Regions from separate parts of the Lysinibacillus sp. Ag94 genome, predicted to be linked through region 2. Evidence: riboswitches for the same ligand, from Rfam matches in the RefSeq annotation. Region 2 holds a riboswitch; each other region holds the start of a gene.

Region 1 (7,064 bases), 810 kb from region 2:
GGATACCGATTGTTTGACCATATGTGAACGTTATATTTGGATAATGCTCACGTGCATGTTCGATTTCTGCTGGAATATGTAGTTTTGAATGTCCAGCATGAAGAAGAATAATCGGAATAACATGCACCTCTGTTGCACCCTTCTTCACACAGTTCGTAATACCTTCCTCAATATTCGGCGAAGCGAACTCTAAAAAACATGTTTCAACTAAAAAACGTTCATCAATACGAGGTGTCATTTGCTCGATAAACGCGCATACCTCTTCATTTCCTGCTTCTAAACGGCTCCCGTGGCCGACAAATAAAATTGCTTTCATTTCATTACCCCTCACTAGTCGCCGCATGGAGCTGGCTCTACTTTTATTTTTGAAGACATATCCTGATACGTAAAATGTAGGATCTTTTTCACACGCTTGAAGTATTTAAACAGACGTTCATTTGGATGCGCATTTGCTTTATATTCATCGATAATATCGGTGATAAGTGGTATGAGCTGTTCAGGCTCTAACCCTTCAACAACAGGCTGGGCCGCATGTGCTGTACGACCAACCGGCTTAGCTCCAATAAAAACATCAAATTTACTTTTACGATAAACAATGCCAATATCATCAAATACTGCTCGATAACACGCCATACCACAGCCATTAAAACCAATATTTAATGTTTTCGGTAACGCCATACCCCCAAGCTTTTCTTGAATCTCTTCCGCATATGGAATCGAATCGAACTTTTCGCCATAACAGAAGTCACAAGCCTTTAACGAAAGTACGTCACCAAGTGGTGCAAGTAAAAAGCCAACTTCACGGAGCTTTGTTGTAATTTCTTCAGGCTCAGACGTTGGAATTTTCAAATGAATTTGATGGTCTGGTGTATACTCCATCGTCCCTTCCTCACCAACTACTTCAGCTAATGTCATCATTTGTTGCGGCGTAAAGAACTTATTGGCTACCCCAGGACTAACCGCTAATTCAAAAACAGATTCGATTTTTTGTTGAACGAGCTTGGGTGTTACTTTCACAGCGCTCGTACCCTTCACCAAAGCAAGAGCTGCTGTTGCCATTTCAAGTGACGATTTTTTAGGCTTTAGTTCCGGTCTAATAGCTAAACTGGGCTTAATACGATTGGTATTAGGATCTGTTGCAAAATCATTACGCGCTGTTCCAGTTTCTTGATTCATCGCCCATGGTTCATTTTCTTCCTTGAGTCGTTGATGTGGTCGTAACGGTTGTTTTTCATCACCAAGTGTATATTTCCGCTGATAGCCACGTGGCGTAATCATCTTATTGTCGTAGAAGAATGTTGTTGAATTCCCAATAATAACTGTCGTTAACATGCCGATATCATGTTCAAGCATTTCTGCTAAAGTCGTCATCGTAATTTCTTGACGGTCGCGATATGCGCTTTTCACAAGGCCAACCGGTGTATCTGGCGAACGATATTCTAATAAAATTCGTTGCGCCTCTACGATTTGTCTCGTACGACGTCCACTTTTTGGATTATAAAGCGCAATAACAAAATCCGCCATCGCTGCCGCTTCTACTCTTTTTGCAATTAAATTCCAAGGTGTTAAATGGTCACTTAAACTAATGGTACAGGCGTCATGCATAATTGGAGCACCTAGTAAACTCGCACACGAATTAATAGCTGAAATACCTGGAACAATTTCTACCTCGATACCAGTGGCTTCTGTCCAGCCTAGCTCGATTAATACCTCATACACTAATCCTGCCATTCCATATACGCCGGCATCTCCACTGGAAATGACCGATACGATACTTCCAGCCTCTGCTTGACGTACCGCTTCCTGTGCACGTGAAACTTCCTCCGTCATACCAGTACTAATAATCGACTTTGCACTAACTAAATCCTGAATAAGTTCAACATACGTTTTATACCCAATGATCATATGACTTTGTTGCAGTGCCTCTACAGCACGAGTCGTAATATGTTTAAAGTCTCCAGGGCCAAAGCCAACTACGAAAATCTTACCTTTTTGCGCCATGTTGTTACCCCTCTTTCACCTTTTCAATACCTTTAATGGCTGTTGTTTGTGCTGTACGGTGTAGCGTGCCTTCACGCAATGTAAAGACATGCTCATTATGTAACGATTCATGATTTAAATTTTGTACGAGTGCCTTCGCATGCTCTGTTGTCGGGATACGGTACCAATTCCCCTGAGGATATGCAATGACAACACAAGCATCTTTACATCTGCCATTACAGCGAGTTCTTGTCGTATGTATTTCCTGATCAAGTGCCAGCACCTGTATTTCGTCACGGATCGCCTGTGTAATATCCTCAGCATCTTTTTTCATACAGCTACTACCATTACAAATAAAAAGATGTGTTTTCATGCCCTCTAAATTCCAAGTTGTCATAGTCGTTCGTTCTCCCCTCATTTGCTTTTAGGAAAAAGAAAAACCTTTACTCTAGACGAAGAGTAAAGGTTTAGTAGAAGCCAAATAAAAACGAATATATACAGGTACTCGCTTTCGCTTCAACTTCTCCCTCCGAAAAGTTTGCATGCATCATCACATAAGCAGGTTTCCTGACTTAAGCTTCCTTTTACTTTCGCACCTTCCTAGTTTTCACTAGTGGCATCCACGATTTCATCAGCTATTACAGTAGCGGGGGCTGTATCGGACTTTCACCGATTTCCCTATTATCTTGAAAATAATCAAGCACTTATGGACGTTTTATATGAATTTTTTAATATATCAATTATGCCTCGGCATAATTGCGTGACAGCCGCCGGAGGCTTTACCTTCTTTCAGCAGGTACAGGTGTTTTGATACCCGTTGAAAAGAACTTAAATCAGCATTCATCTCACCATCTATACAGGTAGGAGGCTTCTGTAGCTTACGCTTCACTTTCGCTACAAAAGATGTTCGCTGAAAGAATTTTCATGTAATTGAAAACTGTTTCTATCATAGCTTATTTTTTAAAAATTTCAATATTACTTTCTTAATTTGTGACAATTTTTTTAAAATTCTAGAGAAAAACGCGACATTTCTTTTTGATTTATCTAAATTTTCGACATAGACTATTAATTTTAAATTTTTTCATAAAAATCATAGCATAAATATGGAAATTCATGTTACACTTTGTCGTGAAATCTCACAACTTCATCTTTTATCGGTGCGAATTGTTCAGCTTTTCGCTTAAAAGGGAAGCCGGTTCAAGTCCGGCGCGGTCCCGCCACTGTACTAGGGAGTTTTATAGAAAAAGTCACTGTCCAAAGGATGGGAAGACCTATAAAACGTTGAACTAAAGCCAGGAGACCTGCCGAAAAAAATGTGATCGTTTCAACCTACGAGGATGGGTGTGCGGCTTAGCAGATTAGAATTTTATTTGCTTTTTTAGCTATGCACTTTTCCATTATCGGAGAAGTGCTTTTTTCATTCAGCAGAGACTCCATCTCAAGGTGGTAGATTCGTACAGATATGGTTCCAACCGGGCTAAAACACCTACTGAATGAAAAGAAAAGCCTCTGGCGGATGTCACGGACTTTGAAAGGAATGCACAATTCAAAAATCCGGACGAATTATTTTCTGTGTGAAAGCAAAGCGGCAGCTACAAATGTTTTCTGTAGCGAAAGCAAAGCGGCAGCTACAAATGTTTTCTGTAGCGAAAGCAAAGCGGCAGCTACAATTACGCCAAGGCACATTGGATCGATCGCATACTAATTCGAAATATTTTAAAGCCAGGAGGAGAGATTCATGAAATTTTCAGGTTGGAAGCTTAGTTATTTCTTATTGGCATTTTTATTCGTGCCAAATCGTGCATTTGCGATGCATATTATGGAGGGCTTTTTGCCAATTGAATGGGCGATTTTTTGGTGGGTCGTATCGATTCCATTTATTATTTTAGGATTACGTTCTATTCGAAAAACCATTGAAGAAAACCCTGAAACAAAAATGATATTAGGGCTATCGGGTGCCTTTGCCTTTGTACTATCTGCCTTAAAAATTCCTTCTGTAACAGGGAGTTGCTCGCATCCAACTGGAGTTGGACTTGGAACAGTTCTTTTTGGACCATTAGCAATGAGTGTCATCGGGACAATCGTATTATTATTCCAATCTTTACTATTAGCACACGGCGGGCTTACAACATTAGGGGCAAATACCTTTTCGATGGCCATTATGGGCCCTATAATCGCTTACTATGTATTTAAGGGCTCACAAAAAATGGGATTATCATTTTCAGTAGCCGTCTTTTTAGCAGCAATGCTTGGTGATTTAGGTACATATGTTGTCACTTCAGTGCAACTAGCTCTTGCCTTCCCTTCTGAGGTCGGAGGCTTTATGGCTTCATTCACAAAATTTGCTGGTATTTTTGCATTAACTCAAATTCCTCTTGCTGTTAGTGAAGGAATTTTAACAGTGATCGTCATGAACTTCCTAAAAAAATACAATGTGAGTGAATTAAAGGCTCTACGTGTTTTCTCAACAAAGGAGGCACACTAACATGAAAAAAAACTTACTGCTCTTAGCCATTGTTGTGTTCCTAGCGATTATCCCCCTATTTATTCAAAAAGGTGCAGAATTCGAAGGGGCTGATGGTGAAGCGGAGGCAGCAATTAGTGAAATTGATGCTAACTACGAGCCATGGTTTGAAAGCTTATGGGCGCCACCAAGTGGTGAAATCGAAAGCTTATTATTCGCATTACAAGCTGCTATTGGCGCTGGATTTATCGGCTATTTCATTGGCTTAATGCGCGGCAAACATAAAGAGGGTTAAGCGATGTTACTCATTGATAAGTATGCTTATTTAAATAAATTAGCGACTGTTCATCCGCTAGAAAAAATGACGTTATCCCTTGGACTACTTATATTGTCGCTTATCATGAGAGATGAACGAATTTCACTCATTACATTTTTTGTGATGAGTGCTTTTATCATTTTAGGTGCAAAAATCCCTGCTAAATATTATGTTAAATTGCTATTGCTTCCCGGATTTTTTTTACTATCAAGTTTAGTGTCAATTTTAATTTCTATAGTGCCAACAACTAGCACGTTACCAGCGTATATTTGGTCATTTTCACTTAATAGTTGGACGATTTTTATCGGCAGAGCGAGCCTCGTGACAGCACAACAGCTTTTTTTCATCGTCCTTGGCAGCATTAGCTGTTTGTATTTTTTAATTCTCACAACATCAGTCCACTCTATTTGTTACGTGCTACGACAATGGCGAATTCCAACTCTATTTGTAGAGCTAGTAGAGCTGACGTATCGTTTTATTTTTATCTTTTTAGATAGTATGCAAAAAATTCATCTTGCCCAGCAGGCTCGTCTAGGATACAGCTCCCCTATGCAGTGGCTTCGTTCGGTATCAATGTTAATTGCAGCTTTATTTGTTGAGATGTTCCAACGCAGTCGTGAACTAAACAATGCGATGGAAGCCCGTGGTGGCGAAACTGTTTATTGGCAAAACGATGTTATCTATAACACAAAAAATTGGGTAGGTATTGCTACTATTTTTATACTGCTCATCATTTATGGAGGTTTTTTCTGATGACAGATTTATACTTTGATTTAACACATTTATCCTACGCTTATGCAGATGGAACTTATGCACTAACAGATATTACACTTCAAATTCCAAAGGGGAAAAAAATCGCTTTACTTGGTCATAATGGAGCTGGAAAATCAACGTTATTTCAGCATTTAAATGGTATTTTGAAGCCTACCGCTGGAAGTATATCCTTTTGTGGCAATGACCTGAACTATAGTAGAAAAGCATTAAAACAATTACGCCAACAGGTTGGTATTGTTTTTCAGGATGCCGACAATCAGCTTTTTTCTGGCACAGTTAAGCAAGATATTGCATTTGGTCCTTTGAATCTTGGCTGGACAACTGAAAAAATTGAAGAGAAAATTGCGTGGGCCGTCGCTCAAACCGAAGTCGAAGCATTGCTAGATAAACCGATCCATTTTTTAAGTGTTGGACAGAAAAAACGTGTCGCAATGGCCGGAGTACTTGCAATGGAACCATCCGTTTTATTATTAGATGAACCAACAGCTGGACTAGATAATTATTATAGTGCACAAGTTTTACAGTATTTAGAAACGCTAGAGAACGGTGAACGAACAATTTTACTGGCAACACATGATATTGCATTAGCCTATGAATGGGCAGATCAAATAATCGTGATGGAAGCTGGGACAATTATTTATAATGGAGATCCAGTTTCTATGTTCTTCCAAGATGATTTACTTGAAAGAGCCCATCTTGAACGACCATGGGTCTTTGAAATGGCCGTTGCCTTGCAAAAGAAAAAGTTATTTAAAACAAACATTAAAATGCCTCGTTCGAAGGCAGATTTGCACAGACTTCTTGAGCAGCTTTAAGATAATTTGTTCATAGTTAATTGAATCTGTGCTCCTACTCCCATTTCACAAATCGAGTAAAATGTTTCGACCTCTCTTCTACATATTTTTATAACGGGATAAATATGGTAAAATATAGAATGGTGCTTTTGGAAAAATATATACTTATTACGAAACTTTTCTAACAGTCATTCGTATTAGTATAGATGTCACAAATATTTGGCACACTCAAGGAGGGAAAACAGTTGAAAAACTGGAAGAAAAAATCAGTTGCTTTAGTAGCATCTGCAGCACTAATGGTTCCTGCTACTTCTGCCTTTGCTGAAGCGCCACAAAAAACAGCAAAGAACCAAGAGTTAGTGAAAGTAGCTAGCAATAAGGATCAAACATCTAAGAATCAAAAAGAATGGATTAGTCAGGATACGATTATCGTCAAACATTCCGGTCTTGATAAGAATGTGCACAAAAAAATTGGCGCAAAAGTGATCCGCTCTATTCCTTCATTAGGATACGATGTTATCCAACTGAACAAAGGAACAGATTTAGAAAAAGCAGTTTCATATTACGTGAAACAAAAAGGAGTTAAAAAAGTATCTCCAAGCTACGTGTATCATTCCTTTGGCACAGAAGTAGATCCAAAGAAACAGGATATGTACCATTTGAGTCTACTTCAAATTGATAAAGCACTAGAATTAGCTGGCAACAATGATGTAAAAGTAGCTGTTATCGATGGTGG
Region 2 (7,064 bases):
AATTCACCTTCTCTGTTTAACTTAGCAAATGTTTTTTCAGGAATATTATGGCTAAAAGCATTTATAGTCATTTTTACCCTCCTATGAAAAAAGCTAGCACATGGCTAGCTCTTCTTCTTTATTGAAAGCTTTCTGGATAAAATCCTTGTGCCAAAATTCGAATTGCTTCAGCCGCACGAACACCCTCAGATGCTGCTGATAGTGGTAAAATAACGAAACGTCCGTTTACTACCGCTTCCGTTTCTTTTAGTGCCGGATCATTTTTTAGGAAATTAATTTTTTCTTCAGCAGTAGTTGAACCATAGTCAATTACAACGATAACTTCAGGGTTGCGCTCAACTACATCTTCCTTTGAAACGGTTGTCCAGCCAGACTCAACATCGCCGAATATATTTTTTCCACCTGCTACTGTCACAAGTTCATTCATGAAGTTTTGTGCAGCTGTGAAAACTTCTTTCTCACCACTATCAAATACAAGAATACGTAAATTACCCTCCTCTTGCGGAAGCTTCGTACGAATGTCCTCTACATCTTTTGTCATTTGCTTTATTAATTTCTCTCCACGCTCTTCCACATGGAATATCTTAGAAATATTGCGGATATCGTCAAAAATATCCTCTAACTTAGGATTTGTAATGCTTGAAGATGTATGTAAATAAGTGTGGATGCCAAGTGCTTCTAGTTCTTCTGGTGTTCCGACACCCTTCTCACTAAACCCACTTTTCCAGCCTGCATATAAAAAATCTGCTCCTGCATCAATCACTTGTTCCTTTGTTGGGTATTGTTCAGCTAATACTGGAACTTTTTCATACGCTGCTTGTAACGGTGGATAAATTGCATCATCTAAATATGCTGTTCCGACCATTGAATCCTCTAAGCCTAACGCTAGCATAATCTCTGTCACATGCTGATTTAAGCTAATTGCCTTTTTTGGTGCTTCCGAATAGACTTGTGTCGTATCGTTATTGTCAATCGTTACTTCCGTTGCTCCTGCTTTTGCTGGTTCTACTTGTTCGCTTTTCGATAATGATTCCTGTTTTTCCTCGCTAACACAAGCTGTTAACATACTTAGCATTGCGATTGCAAGAACAAGCCATACGCCTTTTAATGTCTTCATGTCTACTTCTCCTTTTTTCTAAATAATCTATAGAAAGAAATCTAAAACTCCTAACTAACTATAAAAATTGCTCAGATATATAAAAAATATGCGGCTTTTTCGTGACAGGATGTACACTAACTTCCGCATGTACACCAAACACCTTTTGTAACAATGAGGGTGTTAATACATCAAACGGAGTTCCATATGCCGCTATTTCTCCGTCCTTTAAAACATAAATTTTATCGCAATAAGTTGCTGCAATATTTAAATCATGCAAGGCTGCAATGACCGTGATCGGCAAGCCCCGTACTAAATCCATGAGCTGGAGTTGATGCTGAATATCTAAATGATTCGTTGGCTCATCTAATACCATGACCTTAGCCTGTTGCGCCAATGCCCTTGCAACAACGACCCGTTTTTTCTCACCACCAGATAAGGAACTAAAAGTGCGTTCACTTAAATGCAGTACCCCTGCTTGCTGCATCGATTCCTCAACAATAGCTAGGTCTTCTTTTGTATCTACTTCCAAAAGCCTTTTATGCGGTGTACGTCCCATTGCCACAAGATCTTTAACAGTGAACTCAAATAGCACTGGTGTTTCCTGCCCTACGACGGCAAGTTGCTTTGCTATCAACTTTGAAGATTGCTTGTAAATATTTTCATTAAATAAAAATACTTCTCCCTCTTGAGGTTGTAGCATACGGTACATATTTTTTAAAAGGGTCGATTTCCCACTGCCATTTGGACCAATTATGCCCACAAACTCTCGTTCTTGAATATGTACAGAAACATTGTTTAATATTTTCACCTGCTGCACGGCAAAAGTAACGTTTTTTGCAACGTATACCATTTAATTCTCCTCCCCGAAAGAATACATTTGCTTACGCAACATCCATATAAAGAATGGGCATCCGCATAAAGCCGTTATAATTCCAATCGGCATTTCCTCAGGTGCAATCACAATGCGCGCAGCTGCATCAGCCCATATTAAAAATATCGCACCAATTAATGCACTGACTGGCAGTACAAACTTATAATTTGAGCCGACAATCATGCGTACGATATGTGGAATAATCAGGCCAATAAAACCAATTGCACCACTTACAGCAACAAGGACACCTGTTAATAGGGAAATTACTAAAATTAGTAGTAATCGAAATTTCTCTAAATTAACCCCTAGCGTAACAGCAGATTCTTCGCCAAGTAAAAGTAAATTCAAATGGCGTGCATGTAGACGTAAAATTATGTAGACGATCGTTAAAACTACGAACGGAATCATTATATTCACCCATTTCGCTCCGGCCAAACTTCCCATCATCCAATAGATCACTGCCTTTATGCCCCCCTCTTCCTTCGTTATCATCAGCATAAAATTCGTCATTGCTGACAAAACTAGTGACACGGCAATTCCGGCTAATAATAATCGAACAACTGAAATTCGCCCCCCAACTCGTGCTAAGAAAAACACAATCAGTACTGCAATTGTTGCACCTATAAAAGCAGCAAATGATAGCGCATACATACCTAAAAATGAAAAAGTGCCAAGTAAAATAACAGATGTAGCCCCGACAGATGCACCGGAAGATACCCCCAAAATATAGGGGTCCGCGATTGAATTACGAACTAAAGCTTGAATAGCAGCACCCGAAATAGCAAGCCCCGCTCCGACTATTATGGCAAGTACTACGCGAGGAGTACGAATTTGCCATATGATGATTTCCTGTGAACGGCTCCAATCCAATGTAATGCCAAGTGGATTGAACGGGATATGCGATAAAATAATGCGCCATACAATACTAGGTGTAATAGACACAGAGCCTACCATGATCGCTAACGTCATGGATATTAAAACGACACCCGTTAATACGAATAAAAGTAAGTTGATTTTTCTTGTTGTTGGATTCTTCAAAACGCTCTCCTCTCTTAAAGCAAAGGGCATAAAAAAAATCCCCTTATTTACAAGAGGATGGCATAGTTAAATAAAGGGCGTCGATTCCCAGTCACTACAACCATCCTCGTGGTTCTATGTAAGTTTGTTGCTTTTATTGGCAGGTCTCCTGGCTTAGGTTCATCATCTATACGCCTTCCCATAGCTCGCTACAGTGACATATTGTATAGACTCTCCATTACAGTTGCGGGACAGCACCGGATTTGCACCGATTTCCCTTTTAAGCAAACGAACAAGTCATTCGCACCAACAAAATAATATTTTATTAAGTTATAAGAGGAACAATATCAGAATATTTTCCAGATAGCAATTATAATATATATTACAATTAAGCAAAAATGGTGATAAACGAGCGATTAATAGCTGCAAAACAGAACTATTGAACATTAATTATTATTAGAAAAATAAATAAATTTAGATAGCGATTTATCTTACCTTACTATACAAATTCCTCACAGTACACTATGAGTAATCGCCTTCCTCTCTATATTTAATATCAGGGTGGATAATCCGGTGTTTTAATTTTGACTGAATTAAAATGTCTAAAAGACTAAACTTAGAGTTCTTAATAAAAGATGGACTCAATTATTCATATAACCGTTATCCTTAAAATTCATTTATAATTATTAAACATAAAGTTGTAATTATTATTAATAGGAGAAGAGCATATGAAAATAGTAATTGCAGAAAAACCAGACCAGGCTGCAAAATTAGCTTCCCCCTTTTCTTTTACAAAAAAGCCTGGTTATTTCGAAGTTAAGCCAAACACCTACTTTCCGGCTGGAGCACTTATCACATGGGCGATTGGACATCTATGTGAACTGAAAGCCCCGGAAGAATATAATTCTACATGGAAAAAATGGACATTAGAAACATTACCTATTATTCCAGATCGATTTGAGTATAAAGTGACGAAGTCAAAGTATAAACAATTTAATGTAATTAAAAGTTTAGTAAAAAGATCAGACATTGAAGAAATCATTATTGGTGGTGATGCTGGGCGTGAAGGTGAATTGATTATCCGTACCATTTTAAGAGTATGCGGTGTTAATAAACCGATGAAACGTCTATGGATATCATCTTTAACAGAAAACGCTGTAAAAAATGGGTTTGCAAATTTACTACCAGAAGAGAAAACACGTGATATATATTTTGAAGCACTAAGTCGTTCATGTGCAGACTGGCTAATTGGCATTAACACATCCAGATTATACACGGTACTCCTCAAAAGAAATGGCGTGAAAGATGTATTTTCAATTGGTCGTGTACAAACACCTACACTTGCACTAATAGTAAAAAGAGAGCATGAAATTGCAAATTTTAAATCAGAACCATTTTGGGAAGTAGAAACAGAGTTTGATTTCGATGGAAAATTGTTAAAAGCAAAATGGCATAAAGATAACATTTCAAGAGTTCAAGAGGAACGACAAGCCATTGCGATTGCTAATTTCTGTCTCAATAAAAATGTAGAAATTAATAGTATTAAAAGAGAAACAAAGGAATATGCTCCCCCATTGTTATTCAACTTATCTGCATTACAAGCTACAGCAAACAAAGCTTATAAATTGTCACCACAAAATACGCTGGATATTTTGCAAAAACTTTATTTAAAGGGTGTTGTTTCCTATCCAAGATCTGATTCACAATTTTTAACGAAGGAAGAAGCAAAAACACTACCAAAGATACTAGAGCATTTAAGTAAAATTGATAAATACAAAGGTCTTCTTCCGCCACCGACAAGTTCAATTATGAATAATAAAAGATATGTGAATGAAAAAAAAGTAACCGATCACCATGCAATTATTGTTACCGAGCAAATACCTGATGTAGCAAAGCTAAGTCCAGAAGAAGAAAAAATATATGATTTAATTGCAAGACAAGTCATTGCAGCACATTACAACAATGCCATATTTTCTTACACAACAATTCATTCACTTGTTGATAAACGTGCAGAGTTCATCTCTAAGGGCAAAGTGCTAATAGAAGAAGGTTGGCGTAAGGTTATTTATCATTCTAAAGATTACTCACCTACAGACAAAGATGAACTGCTCCCCCTATTACATGAAAATGAGCAAGGTATCGTTGCGAAAGCGAACGTGAAAAAAGGTGAAACCCAGCCACCAAATCGTTTTTCTGAAGGTAATTTGATTACCGTAATGAAAACAGCGGGTAAACATTTAGAAGATGCGGAATTAGAAAAGGTCCTATCGAAAACGGAAGGATTAGGTACTGAAGCTACACGCGCTGGAATTATTGGTACATTAAAAGAGCGAAACTATATCGAAGTTAAGAAAAACCAAGTCTTCGCAACGGCTAAAGGAATGTTACTTATTGAGGCACTAGGTGAAAGTATCTTAACGTCCCCTTCCATGACAGCCAAATGGGAGCAACGACTATCTGAAATAGGTGAAGGCAACGCTTCTCCTAAAGCATTTATGGAACAAGTCAAAAAGCTTGCTGACAAATTGATTTCAGATGCTAACAAGCGTGAAAAGGAATGGGCATTTAATCAAAATGCAGTCGATAAAATCACTGCAAATAATCCGTATACTAAAAAATATACTAAAAGAAAAACAGTTGTTGGGAAATGTATCCTTTGCGAAGGATCAATCATAGATCATGGCACTTTTTACGGTTGTTCAAATTATAAAACAGCAAATTGTAAATTCTCGGTTTCAAAGAAACTATTAAGAAAAACTATTTCACAATCGAATATGAAAAAACTCTTGGCAGCTGGTGAAACAGACTTGATAAAAGGATTTCAAAAAGGCGAAAAAACTTTTAATGCCCACCTTATTTGGGATAAAAAAGAACGTAAGATTAATTTTAAATTTCCACAATAACTTATTGAAAATCGTTTGTATAAATTTAAAATAAAGATTAATCAAATTAATACCTATGCCTTGATAGGGAAAAAGAAAGAGCATGTTTTAAAAAAGGAATAATCAAAACATGCTCTTTATATATGGTCATTCTATAAATATTTTGATCATTTCTATGATCGCGAACGAAAGAACCCGCCGAAGTGACGGAAAGAATCGCCAGAGCGACGGGTGGAACTATCGAAACGACGGAAAGAATCGCGAATGACGGAAGAACGCGCCGAAGTGACGGAAGAATCGACCAGAGCGACGGATGGAACCATCAAAACGAAGGAAAGAACGGACGAAACGACGGAAAGAATCGCGAACAACGGAAGAACGCGCTGAAGTGACGGAAGAATCGGCAGAGCGACGGATGAAACCATTAAAGAATAAACATTCAAACATTTTTCGGTGAAATATAGTAATGCCGATATTTTTTAGCAAAGCCTAACTCACTATTTATCATAATGTTTTTATAGCAACTTTAGACCTTTTGTTGTTCCAACGTCACTCCATTCCTGTTTCTCTATTTTACGGTGGAATAATTTTCACACATTCTTCACTTGTTTCTCAAAGTATTCATTTTGCAAAATACCCATATGAATGATGTCATACCATGTACCATCTCTAAATAGACTTTGTCTACTGCTTCCTTCCTGATGAAACCCTATCTTGTTGTACAAACTAATAGCTTTATCATTAAATGAAAATACTTTCAGGTAAACTCGATGGAGATTCATTTCGTAAAAAGCATAATCCAGTAGTAATTTCAATCCCTCTGAACCATATCCTTTTCCCCAATATTCCTTTTCACCGATGTCAATAATACATTCAGCATTTCTATTTTTATAATCAATGTTGATTAATGCAACAATGCCAATTGGTGATTCCTTTCCTTTTTCAACCATAATATAGCTTTTCCCTGCATGAGTGCCCAAAATAACATGATCTACAAAATCTTTCGTTTCTTCCATCGGATAAACATCTAAAGATGGATTCGTGGAATGCATAACTTCCACATCATTTCTCCATTTGTGATATAGTTCTGTATCTTCTTTGGTCATTTTTCTTAGTCTCACCCTAGATGATTCAAATAACATAATATTCACTCCTCGTATGTTTCGGATTTTGGATTGATTAATTTTTCTAAAGA
Region 3 (7,064 bases), 1.6 Mb from region 2:
CGCCCAAGTGATACTGCCTCCCGTACACTGTTAGAAAAAGCATTAGCATGTAATTGTGGTAGCACCGCCATTTTTTTTGCTAATGCACGGGCATTGTAAGAGCTGCTACTTTTACCATCTACTAATATAGTGCCTGCATTTGCTGGTAGTATACCACTTATTACTTTTAACAGTGTGGATTTCCCGCTACCATTCGGCCCTAAGATCCCTAGTATTTTGCCTTTTTCAACTGAAAAACTTATATCCCGGACGATAGGTACGTCTTCATAGCCGCCGGAAAGATGTTCAACAACAATCATGCCCGTACCCCCTTGCTTCTACGTTGCTTGTAAAAAATATAGGAAAAAACCGGTGCCCCAATAAATGCAGTAATGACACCAATCGGTAGCTCTCTTGGCATAATAATTGTTCGTGCTATTAAATCACAAATAATCAGCAAAGTTGCCCCATTTAAAAAGGATAATGGCAATAAGTGTCGGTGATCAGAGCCCCAAACCATTCTCGTCATATGAGGGACGACTAAACCAACAAAGCCAATCGTTCCAGAAACAGCTACCGCAGCTCCTGTCAACATGGATCCACCCACTAAAATAATATATTTACTGCGCTTAACATGAACACCTAAATGCTTCGCGCGTTCTTCACCATATAACAGCACATTTAACTCGCGTCTTTGTGTCCAAAGCATAATGGAGCCTATTATGACAAACGGGATAATCATCTGAACATAAGGCCAACCACGCATCGATACTGAGCCGAGCAGCCATCCGATAACTTGGCGAAGCTCTTCACCAGATAATGCAATCATTAAAGAAATTAAGGAACCTAAAAATGAACTAAATATAACTCCCGTTAAAATTAGAGTTTCCATTTTTAACGAGCGGTCTACTATTCTAGCAAAGCCCATAACAGCTACCATCGTTAATATGGCACCTATCATACTAAAGGTCGGTAATGTAAAATGACCTACTACAGGTATTGATATACTAAAAAAAATGGTCATAACTGCGCCAACTGATGCACCAGAGGAAACACCTAACGTATAAGGATCAGCCAAAGGGTTTTTTAATAAGCCTTGAAAAGCGGCCCCTGCAATTGCAAGTGACGCCCCTACAAGCCCTGCAAGCAAAACTCGAGGTAATCGAATTTTCCATAAAATATTGGCGGCTGTTTCATCAGCCGCCTTATTCCACAATACTTCTAGCGGAATATGAACCGAGCCTATCGCCACGCCACACCAGATGCTAATAATTAGAAGCGTTATTGCTGTTACATAGGCTACAATTTTTTTACTCATTTAAACGCCTCAGGGTAGACGGCCTTCGCTAATTCCTCAAGACCATCTGCTAAACGAGGACCTTGACGACTTGTTATATTTTCATCCACTTGTACTATGGCTTTATTTTTCACGGCAGAGATTGTCTCAAAGCCTGCACGTTGTGGAATTTTCGTTAAAATATTAGGTACGTAATTATATGCCACAACAATGACATCTGGATTTTTTGCGATAATTTGTTCAGCATCAATTTTATACCAGCTATTTGAATCTGCTGCCACATTTTCGGCATGAATCATTTCTAGCATTTCATTCATAAATGTACCTTTACCAGCTGTATAAATTTCTGGCTCATCAGACGACTCTACAAAGACTTTTTTCGCCTCAACACCGTCAAGTTTTGTTTCAACTTCTTTAACTTTTGCCTTCATATTTGCAACAATTTTTTTAGCCTCTTCTAGTTTTCCTGTTGCACGACCAAGCTGTTCAATTGTTGTGTAAGTTTCATTAAAGTTTTTTGCATCCGCTACAACAAATACTTTTACACCTGCCGCCTCAAGCTGTTCAATAGCTCCTTTTGAATAACCCATACCCGACGCATGCGCAAAAACGATATCCGGCGTTAAAGCAATAATTTTTTCAATATTATAATCCATACCGCCAACCTTTTCTTTTTTAGTAACCTCTGGTGGATAGTCATCATTATCTGTCACACCAACTATTTCATTATTTAAGCCAAGGCCAAATAAAATTTCTGTGTTACTCGGAATGAGTGAGACAATTTTTTCAGGAGGTGCCTCTAGCGTAATATCCTTACCGGTAGCATCCTTTATCGTCATTGGGAATGTTGCTTGGTCTACTTTTGTTGTCCCTTGTTGCTCAGAAGATGACGGCTTTTCATTTGTCGCCTCTTTTGTATTACATGCAGCAAGTAAGCCAATAGCTAAAAATGCTGATAACCCTATTTTCCAAATTTTCTTCATGTGAATCCTCCTCAGTCTATTTGTGCATATAGTTGTTATTGTTTTTCTGATTTATCGATACGTTTTAGTTTTTGATTACCTAACATTGTAGGGGTATATCAACATTGCGGACTTCTAGCCAACATTTTAGATTTATCACCTAACATTTTGAATTTATCGCCCCTGTTTTCAAATTTATCGACATTCATCTTCCAAAACAAATACCCCTCATCAAAAAATAATGAGGGGGTCAAATTTGCACAAAAATACATATACAAAATCCACCATCCTATCCTCGTAGGCTACAACGTGTTTTCTATAAAGGCAGGTCTCCTGGCTCGTGCTTCATACGCTTTTTCAAGCCTTCCCGAAATTTTCAGTGGCGCAGATTGAAAAAACTCACACATACAGTGGCGGGACCGCATCGGAATTACACCGATTTCCCTTTTCACTTTACTTAAGTAAAGAACCTTTATAATATTCAGTTGATTTTATTATACATGAAAATGAAAGAAGTCGCCTCCATTCGAGACGACTTCTATACAATCCATTACGCCTTGGCATAATTGCGTCCGGGATTGGCTTTGTGCTTAGGCCTGCGTGATGCAGGTCAGTTAGCCGTTATTGCATGGATGCGATGATTTTAGGCTAACATCCTATGTGAACATCTTTCCGATTCAGTGACATTCGCCAATATGATGTTGGTCACTCAGTCATCGCCACAGGACGTGGCGTTCTTAGACTGAGTTCCTCTATTTCAGCAGGTTATTTGGACACTACCGAACTAAGTTAAACTATATCTGAAAAATACTGTACCGTTTTCATTGGTGCACCCATTTCTCGCAATGCCCATGTATTCTCTAAATAAATATCTGCTAGCTTCTCATATTTGCCGCCGAATTTTTGTGCCCATTCGACTGCTACCACACTTTCATATAAATGCGCCATTTTCTCTGCGACCTTTTTTGCTTCAAACGATTTTGTTGCATCATCTAAACGGCTAAATGTTTGCAAAGTTGAATCTAGTTTTGCTAATTGATCCACAACAATTTCAACTAATGGACTGTCAGCTAGTTTTTCTAGACGTTCTTCCATGACACGAACAAACATTTCGTGCGCATGAAACTTATCAACTAAGCGAATGAGCTCTAAAGCTAAAATATTCGCAGTCCCTTCCCATACAGTAAGTACTTGTGCATCTCTTAATAACCGAGGTGTAACAAAATCTTCAATATAGCCGTTTCCGCCATGTAATTCAATGGCTTCACTAGCATAATGTACAGCTTGCTCTGCCGTTTCTTTTTTCATGATCGCAATATACAAACGGTTTAAAATAATATCTTCTTTAATCCCAAGCCCACTAGTTACTTTATCGTACAGCTGAATAAGATCAAAAACAGTGGCAACTTCTACATGAAGCTTGGCACCGAATTTCCCTAGTGTATCCTGGATCATGGGATATTGTGTTAAAGGTTTACCAAAGGCATGACGATTTGTCACATAATGCTTCGCCTCTAAATAACCGCGGCGCATTATGCCGATAGAAGCAACCGCATTGCAAATTCTCGATAAATTAAGTGCCTCCAGCATATAGTAAATCCCTTTATTTGGGTCACCGACAACATATGCTAATGCACCATCAAATTCCACCTCACCAGAAGGTACTGCTCTAACGCCAAGTTTATCCTTTAAACGGCGAATGCGCAGGTTATTAACTGTACCATCCTCATTTCGCCATGGAACTGCAAACAATGTTAAGCCCTTTGAACCCTCCTGAGCCTCTTCCATGCGCGCCAATACCATAGTTACTCCACACATTCCTGCGTTAGATGCAAAATATTTCTCCCCATATAAACGATACTGATTGCCGTCCTGTCTTGCCTTCACAACATTCGCTCCAACATCAGAGCCACCTTGACGCTCCGTTAAAAACGTAGCCCCCTCATATAGCTCTGTCTCTCCTGTTGCACAAACATGTGGTAAAAAGCGCGCCTTCACCTCATCACTTGCATAATGATCAAGGAGATAAGCCGTTGCCATTGTTAACGTAACAGGACAGTAAAAGCCTGGCTCAGCATGTGACAGTATATAGCCTTGGGCAAAGCTATAGACATAGTTACCCTTTCTACCTAATTGCGGAATATCCTTATGCACATAGCCAACAATGCCGGTATTGTATGTCTCTTCAATTGTTCTTTTATAGCCATCATTGACCCAAACCTCTGACACTTCTTCACCATAGGCATTATACCTTTGTAATCGAGGTTCACCCTCCCTATCAGTATGCTTAGCTCTCACATCAATATCTCCAGCACAAAGTTCACCAAAATCTGTTAGCTCACGTTTTGCATAGTCAACAAACTCTTTATCTAGCATCATTTCTAAAACTTTATGAAGTGTATCATTTTCGTTAAAAAAGTTTGTTGTTTTCATTTCTTCCCGCTGTAAAACTTTCATGCTATCTCACCCCTTGTCCCTTCAAGGATTGTTTTAGTATTTTGCCCGATGCATTTCGTGGTAACGCTTCCACACGTTCAAAGATGCGTGGAATTTTATATTTAGCAAGATGCTCCTCCAAATAAGCTTTAAGTTCGTCCTCGTCAGTTTCCGTTTTAGCGGCATAAACGGCCTTCACCGTTTCTCCCCACTCCGGATGTGGTACACCGATCACAGCCACTTCAAATATCCCCTCATAGCACAACATACGATCTTCTATTTCTTTCGGATAAATATTCACACCACCTGAAAAAATAACATCCTTTTTACGATCAACAATCCAAATATAGCCGTCCTCATCTATGCGAGCTAGGTCACCTGTTTTCAGCCACCCATCTATAAATGCACCCTTTGTGGCAACATCATCCTTGTAATAGCCCAGCATATTACCTTCACCGAATAGCACGATTTCTCCTACGTCACCCACACTGACATCTTCTCCATTGTCGTTAATAATCCGTAGCTCCGCCCCAAGTGGTGCACGCCGACCGATGCTCCCCGCCTTCGTTACATGCTCTTCACCAAACAATATTGAACCATTTGGACCAGCCTCTGTTAATCCATAGACACAGGTTACATGATCCGTTCGGAAAGCTTTTTGGATAAAGCGAATTTCATTTTGCGATAACGGCGCTCCACCATAAACCCACCATTTCATCGATGATAGATCAGCTGTTTGCAATCTTGGCATTTGGGCGGTTAACAAATAAGCAACAGGAGCTCCGAAGAAATGCGTTGTCCGTTCCTGCTCGATTGAATCTATCAATAAATCAGGTGTAAATGTTGGCGCTAGTATATTGGTCGAGCCTACAAGTACTCCTGCCATTAAAAATAAATGTAATGGAGCTGAATGCGTCAATGGCATCATAAGAAGAATCCGACTTTCTGGCTTTACTTCCATTTCTATTGCAATCATTTGCGCTACAGTTAAAATATTGCGATAGCTAAACAACACGCCCTTTGGTTTTCCCGTTGTACCCGACGTATATAAAATCGTTGAAACGTCATCTTCATTCAATTGGCAATCAATTGTTTGACTGCTTGCATGTTGAATAAGCGATTCATAATTTAGCCAACCAGCCTTCTCTTGACCTGTTTTGATTTTTAAAGGAACTATCGTGATGTTTTCAACTGCTGCAAAAATTGCCTCATGCACGAGAATAGCTTTAGCATCAGCATGCTGCGCTACATACTCAACCTCTCGCAGCGTAAATTTCGCATTTACCGGAACGACAATGGCTCCAATGCGCTGAATAGCAAAATAGCTAACAACAAACTCTACAACATTTGGCATAAAAATAATAACTTTGTCACCTTGCCAGACCCCCTGCTCTAACAAAGCATGACTAAGACGTGTCACTTGCTCATCTAAATCACGATAAGTCACACGTCTGCCCTGACAAACAACCGCTTCACTCATAGGGTACTTTCGCGCATTACGTGCTAATAAATTCGAACTATTCATCATGCATCTCTCCCTTTAAAGTCGCTAATTTTTCTGTAAATATGCCTTGTAATTGCTGTAACTCCTTTTTCATCTGTACAAGCTCTGCAATTTTGCTATCAATTTCTTGTATTTTTTCCTCCCCATATTCGACCGTGCGCTCCAACTGCTGAATGCCCGTGCGATCATCATCAAACAGCAATACCATCTCCTTGATCTCCTCAAGTGAAAAACCGTACCGCTTCCCTCGGAAAATAAGCTTAAGCTTCGCTAATTCTTTTTTTGAAAAGGTTCGCTGATTAGTAGATGATCGATTAGGTTTAAGCAGCCCTAGTTCCTCATAATAACGAATTGTCCGTGTTGAAACATCAAACTCCTTAGCCACTTCTTGAATCGTCTTCAACACCATCTCCCCTTTCCGTTTTTCATCAGTATATCATTGACGCTAACGTAAACTACAACAAGATTTCTGAATTTTGCAGAAAATTTAAGTTTTAGAGAGATGAATCTAATTATTTCAGGGATTTTATCTGGCACTTTAATGGTTCTATCCATGATATTGGGGGTTCTATTCATGTTTTTTGGGGGTTCTTTCCGTCGCTTGGCTGTCTCTTCCGTCGCTTCGACTATTCTTTCCGTCGCCTAAGCGGCTCTTTCCGTCGCTTCAGATTCTTTCCGTCGTTCTGGCGGTTCTTTCCGTCGCTTGGGCTGTCTCTTCCATCGCTTCGACTATTCTTTCCCTCGCCCCGGCTGCTCTTTCCGTCGCTTCAGATTCTTTCCGTCACTCCGACTGTTCTTTCCGTCGCTTCGACTATTCTTTCCGGCGCCTCGGCGGTTCCTTCCGTCGCTTCAAATTCTTTCCGTCGTTCTGGCGGTTCTTTCCGTC

The links. Region 2 has a riboswitch for cobalamin ahead of MY533_RS09225 (FecCD family ABC transporter permease). Riboswitches for the same ligand answer to the same signal wherever they lie in the genome.
Region 1: another riboswitch for cobalamin. It lies ahead of MY533_RS13120 (energy-coupling factor ABC transporter permease); the one in region 2 lies ahead of MY533_RS09225 (FecCD family ABC transporter permease).
Region 3: another riboswitch for cobalamin. It lies ahead of MY533_RS01805 (ABC transporter substrate-binding protein); the one in region 2 lies ahead of MY533_RS09225 (FecCD family ABC transporter permease).

What each region holds. Positions count from the first base shown of each region.
Region 1 is NZ_CP096780.1:2,831,658-2,838,721, forward strand. Features, by position in the region: gene MY533_RS13105 (sirohydrochlorin chelatase) at 1-316, opposite strand, end outside; gene cobJ (precorrin-3B C(17)-methyltransferase) at 331-2,001, opposite strand; gene MY533_RS13115 ((2Fe-2S) ferredoxin domain-containing protein) at 2,006-2,377, opposite strand; cobalamin riboswitch at 2,520-2,703, opposite strand; cobalamin riboswitch at 3,119-3,304, shown strand; gene MY533_RS13120 (energy-coupling factor ABC transporter permease) at 3,719-4,465, shown strand; gene MY533_RS13125 (energy-coupling factor ABC transporter substrate-binding protein) at 4,467-4,739, shown strand; gene cbiQ (cobalt ECF transporter T component CbiQ) at 4,743-5,513, shown strand; gene MY533_RS13135 (energy-coupling factor ABC transporter ATP-binding protein) at 5,513-6,349, shown strand; gene MY533_RS13140 (S8 family peptidase) at 6,574-7,064, shown strand, end outside.
Region 2 is NZ_CP096780.1:2,023,943-2,031,006, reverse strand. Features, by position in the region: gene MY533_RS09240 (precorrin-3B methylase) at 1-71, opposite strand, end outside; gene MY533_RS09235 (ABC transporter substrate-binding protein) at 119-1,117, opposite strand; gene MY533_RS09230 (ABC transporter ATP-binding protein) at 1,176-1,949, opposite strand; gene MY533_RS09225 (FecCD family ABC transporter permease) at 1,950-2,939, opposite strand; cobalamin riboswitch at 3,129-3,313, opposite strand; gene MY533_RS09220 (DNA topoisomerase III) at 3,716-5,890, shown strand; gene MY533_RS09215 (GNAT family N-acetyltransferase) at 6,460-7,011, opposite strand; gene MY533_RS09210 (TetR/AcrR family transcriptional regulator) at 7,017-7,064, opposite strand, start outside.
Region 3 is NZ_CP096780.1:394,181-401,244, reverse strand. Features, by position in the region: gene MY533_RS01815 (adenosylcobinamide amidohydrolase) at 1-299, opposite strand, end outside; gene MY533_RS01810 (FecCD family ABC transporter permease) at 296-1,297, opposite strand; gene MY533_RS01805 (ABC transporter substrate-binding protein) at 1,294-2,259, opposite strand; cobalamin riboswitch at 2,544-2,727, opposite strand; gene MY533_RS01800 (acyl-CoA dehydrogenase family protein) at 3,028-4,695, opposite strand; gene MY533_RS01795 (class I adenylate-forming enzyme family protein) at 4,697-6,199, opposite strand; gene MY533_RS01790 (MerR family transcriptional regulator) at 6,192-6,581, opposite strand.